Regions from separate parts of the Stenotrophomonas sp. ESTM1D_MKCIP4_1 genome, predicted to be linked through region 1. Evidence: riboswitches for the same ligand, from Rfam matches in the RefSeq annotation. Region 1 holds a riboswitch; the other holds the start of a gene.
What was found. Region 1 has a riboswitch for glycine ahead of C1924_RS17760 (trimeric intracellular cation channel family protein). Riboswitches for the same ligand answer to the same signal wherever they lie in the genome.

Region 1 (2,377 bases):
AGGCCATCCACGCGTGGCGTGGATCTACTCCGCCTTCGGTTTCGGATACCACAGCGCATTGACGATGACCCAGCGCTGGTCGAAACGACCCATGTGGAAGTAGTCGACGAACCACGGGGTTTCCAGCCGCACCGAGGCCGCGTTGCCGGTGACATCCAGCACCGTGCAGCGGCGGTCCCATTGCTCCTTCGGAGTCTTCAACGCGCCCTGCTTGGTCAGAGCCACCAGTTCTTCCTTGGACATGCGGCGCAGGCCCAGTCGCTCATCCGGCGTATCGCCCAGCACCGCGCGCTTGGCCACGTCCGGGTGCAGGGACCGGGCCACGCGCTGCGGGTCGGCCTCCAACTGGCCGTCCACGTAGTCGTGGCAGGTGGCTTCGATGGCCGCGAGGGTGGCCGGGTCGGCGGCCGGGCTCGTCGCACCGGCAACAGCAAACAGCAGGGCAAGCGTGGGCATTCCGGGTCTCCAGCGCTGGGCGTCTGGCGATGATGGCATGGGTGCGGCACCCATCCACACATGGCGTGGATCTACTGCATCAGGCGCATTTCATCGGCGCCCATCCACGCATGGCGTGGATCTACGGGACGGCCTGGGCCGGGGCCTGCAGCCAGGCCAGCTTGCGTTCACGCGGCTGCTGCTTGAGCTGCCATTCGGCACGTGAGGCAGCGGCGCGGTCCGGGTATTCGCGCACGGCGAGGATGCGCAGCGGCGGCCGGGCCCGTGTGTAGCGGGCGCCCTTGCCGGCCTGGTGGGCGGCGAAACGGGCCGCCACGTCGGTGCTGATGCCGGCGTAATAGCTGCCATCCCGGCACTCAAGCAGATACAGGAACCAGGGCACGGGCGGACGGGTCATGGGGAGATTATGGCGTGCTGCACTGCAGCGGATATACTGGCGGCCGAATGCAGGAGAGAGGCGCCACGCTGGCGCCCGCCGAAGGCGCAGGCTCCCATGATCGCTCAGGCCGGTGGGCTGGAATCCCACCAACCATGCATTCGACTCGCCGAGCTGGAGAGAGGTCACCGGGCACGCCCGGCACGATCCGCCGAAGGGGCACGCGGTTCATCCCGCTGAACTCTCAGGCAAAAGGACAGCGGGAGCGGCACCGGTCATCGTCATCCCGTCATTGCGCAGGCAGTGGCGGTATACGCGCATGGCCGGCCCCACCGCGCCCGGAGCCTTTCCCATGCTGCTGTCCATCATCTACCTCGTCGCCATTTCCGCCGAAGCCATGACTGGCGCCCTGTCCGCAGGCCGCCGTCGCATGGATCTGTTCGGCGTGGTCATGATCGCCTGCGTCACCGCCCTCGGTGGCGGTTCGCTGCGCGACATCCTGCTGGGCCACTACCCGCTGGGCTGGGTGAAGCACCCCGAGTATCTGGGCTTCACCGTGTGCGCGGCGCTGATCGCCACCTGGGTGGCGCGCTGGATGCATCACTTCCGCCGCACCTTCCTGGTGCTGGATGGCCTGGGGCTCATTGCCTTCACCCTGATCGGCTGCTCGATTGCACGCGAGGCCGGCCATGCGATGCCCATCGTGCTGATTGCCGGCATGCTGACCGGTGCCTTCGGCGGCGTGCTGCGCGACATCCTCTGCAACGAAGTGCCCCTGATCTTCCAGAAGGAGCTGTACGCGATCATCTCGCTGCTGACCGGCGCGGTGTACCTGCTGCTGCTGCGCTGGGGCGTGGCCGATGCCACCGCCATCCTGTGCTGCCTGGGCGGCGGCTTCGCGGTGCGCCTGCTGGCGATCCACTACCGCTGGGAAATGCCCAAGTTCGTGTACCACGACGAAGTGCATTGACCGTTTGACGGTAGTGCCGGCCGCTGGCCGGCAACGCTGCACACGCCCACAAATTCCAGCAGGTTGCCGGCCAGCGGCCGGCACTACCGGTGATAGGACATGACCAAGGTCATGCGGCATTCGCCGGTCTGATTGGCTACCATTGACGCCCCGTCGCACGCGCGACGGCATCCAGCCACGCTGCGCTCGCGGCCCCGCCAGACAACTCCCCTCCCCCGCTGCCCGCTGCGCATGAAGCGTGACCGGGCGTACATGTCCCTGCGTGCCCGCAGGGCGCAGGATGCCCCATGTCCGCTGTTGAGCCGTCCCGTAGCACCCCGTCGCGTTCCCACCGCAGGTGGGCGATTCCCGCCGCCATCATCGTGATCGGCCTGGTGGCCTGGTGGGCGTGGCCGCGCGCCGATGCGGACGTGGCCGAAGGGCCGGGCAAGACCGTACCGGTGCGCGTGGCCCGCGCCAGCGCCGAACCGCTGCAGCTGCGCCTGAAGGCCGTCGGCACCGTCACCCCGCTGCACAGCGTGGTGGTGCGCAGCCGCGTGGATGGTGAACTGCTGCGCCTGCATTTCCAGGAAGGC
Region 2 (2,377 bases), 760 kb from region 1:
CCGAACACGGCGGCGAGGGCGACGATGTCGGCGCGGGTGGCGGTCTCGTCCAGGCTGATGCCCACCGAATCGCTGTCGATCGCGCGCAGGTTGTAGCCGGCCGCGCGGGCCTTGGCGTGGACCTCATCGGCGTGCACGCCGGTGATGTGCAGGGTGTCGAAGAAGTCGCCACCGACCTGCACGCCGGCGCTGCGCAGCGATGCGGCCAGGATCGAGGCCAGGCGGTGGGTACGGCGCGCGATGCGGGCCAGGCCTTCCGGACCGTGGTAGACGGCGTACATCGAGGCCATCACCGCCAGCAGCACCTGCGCGGTGCAGATGTTGGAGGTGGCCTTCTCGCGGCGGATGTGCTGCTCGCGGGTCTGCAGGGTCAGGCGGTAGGCCGGCTTGCCTTCGGCGTCGATGGACACGCCGATCAGGCGGCCCGGCATCGAGCGCTTGTAGGCGTCACGGCAGGCCATGAACGCTGCGTGCGGGCCGCCGAAACCGAACGGCACGCCGAAGCGCTGGCTGTTGCCGACCACGATGTCCGCGCCCCATTCGCCGGGGGCGGCCAGCAGGGTCAGGGCCAGCAGGTCGGTGGCCACGGCCACCAGGCCGCCGCGTGCGTGCACGGCATCGACCAGGGCCTTGTAGTCGCCCACCTGGCCGAAGGTGTCCGGGTACTGCAGCAGCAGGCCGAAGGCCTCCGCTTCCAGCGCTTCGGCCGGGGTGCCCACGCGCAGCACGATGCCCATCGGCTCGGCGCGGGTGCGCAGCAGTTCCAGCGTCTGCGGGTGCACGGCGTCGTGCACGAAGAAGGTGTCCGACTTCGACTTGGCCGAACGCTTGGCCAGGGTCATCGCTTCAGCGGCGGCGGTGGCTTCGTCCAGCAGCGAGGCGTTGGCGATTTCCATGCCGGTCAGGTCGGCACACAGGGTCTGGAAGTTGATCAGCGCTTCCATGCGGCCCTGCGAGATCTCCGCCTGGTACGGGGTGTAGGCGGTGTACCAGGCCGGGTTTTCCAGGATGTTGCGCAGGATGACGTTCGGCGTGTGCGTACCGTAGTAGCCCTGGCCGATGAAGCTGCGCAGCACGGTGTTCTTGTCGGCGATCGCGCGGATCTTCGCCAGCGCCTGCACTTCGGTCATCGATTCCGGCAGCGCCAGCGGTGCGGGCGACTTGATCCTGGCCGGCACGATGGCATCGGTCATCGCATCCAGCGACGCATGGCCGACGACGTCGAGCATCTGCGCGATCTCGGCATCGTTGGGGCCGATGTGGCGCTCGACGAACGCCGAATGGTGCTCGAGCTCGCGCAGGGAGGGGGTGTTCTGGGACATGGCGAAGGATCCGTCAGGAAAGGGCACACGCACGGGCACAAAGCCGCCGGCTGGCGGTCTGCGGGGCGCCCCTCTGTCCTTTTGCCTGAGAGTTTAAAAGCGCGGCAAACCGCAGCTTCGTGCCCCTTCGGCGCCGGATCGAACCGGTCTCTCCAGAGTTCTGTTACGGGTGGTATCGGGCCTGAGCGATTACGGGCGTTGCGCCTTCGGCAGCGGTGTTCCGCTTCTCCCACCATGTTGCCTGCCCATTATAGCCGGTTGCCATGGCTGAACGCGGCCCGGAAAGCCGGGCAGGGCACCGGCCCGCCTGAACGGCCGATGGCCCGGGCATGCGTTCGGTGCAGTGGTCGATGGCATCGGCTGCATTGGCGGCCTATCATGGCCGGACTCTCGTATTCATCTGGCGCCGTCCCTGCTGCAGGGGATCGGCGCCCGCCGTGCGTGCCGCGCATGGCCCTGCCGGACGCTTTGCCGATGACCGCCGCTGTTGCCCCTTCCACCCGACGCATGGCCCTGCTGCTGGCAGGCCTGGCGATGTTCGGCCCGTTCTCGATCGACACCATCTTCCCGGCCTTCCCGCAGCTGGCCCAGCGCCTGGCAGTGGATGAAGTGGCCGTGCAGCAGACCATCAGCGTCTACCTGCTGTTCTACGCGCTGATGAGCCTGGCGCACGGGCCGCTGTCCGATGCCTGGGGCCGCAAGCGGGTGATCCTCGCCGGCCTGGTGGTGTTCATCGGTGCCTCCGTCGGCTGCGCACTGTCCACCGACCTGACCACGCTGCTGGTGTTCCGCGCGCTGCAGGGCCTGTCGGCCGGCGTCGGCATGATCGTCGGCCGTGCGGTCATCCGCGATCTCTACCACGGCCACGACGCGCAGCGGCTGATGAGCCAGGTGTCGATGCTGTTCGGCATCGCCCCGGCCATTGCGCCGATCATCGGTGGCTGGATCCTGCTCAGCGGCGCCGGCTGGCCGCTGATTTTCTGGTTCCTGGTGGCGTTCTCGCTGCTGCTGCTGGTCTGCACCGCACGCTTCATGCCCGAAACCCATCCGGTGGA

Region 2: another riboswitch for glycine. It lies ahead of gcvP (aminomethyl-transferring glycine dehydrogenase); the one in region 1 lies ahead of C1924_RS17760 (trimeric intracellular cation channel family protein).

The regions. Positions count from the first base shown of each region.
Region 1 covers NZ_CP026004.1:3,905,834-3,908,210, forward strand. The annotation lists gene C1924_RS17750 (nuclear transport factor 2 family protein) at 25-456, opposite strand; gene C1924_RS17755 (GIY-YIG nuclease family protein) at 578-853, opposite strand; glycine riboswitch at 894-983, shown strand; glycine riboswitch at 997-1,102, shown strand; gene C1924_RS17760 (trimeric intracellular cation channel family protein) at 1,185-1,802, shown strand; gene C1924_RS17765 (MdtA/MuxA family multidrug efflux RND transporter periplasmic adaptor subunit) at 2,090-2,377, shown strand, end outside.
Region 2 covers NZ_CP026004.1:3,142,623-3,144,999, reverse strand. The annotation lists gene gcvP (aminomethyl-transferring glycine dehydrogenase) at 1-1,322, opposite strand, end outside; glycine riboswitch at 1,386-1,488, opposite strand; gene C1924_RS14410 (multidrug effflux MFS transporter) at 1,797-2,377, shown strand, end outside.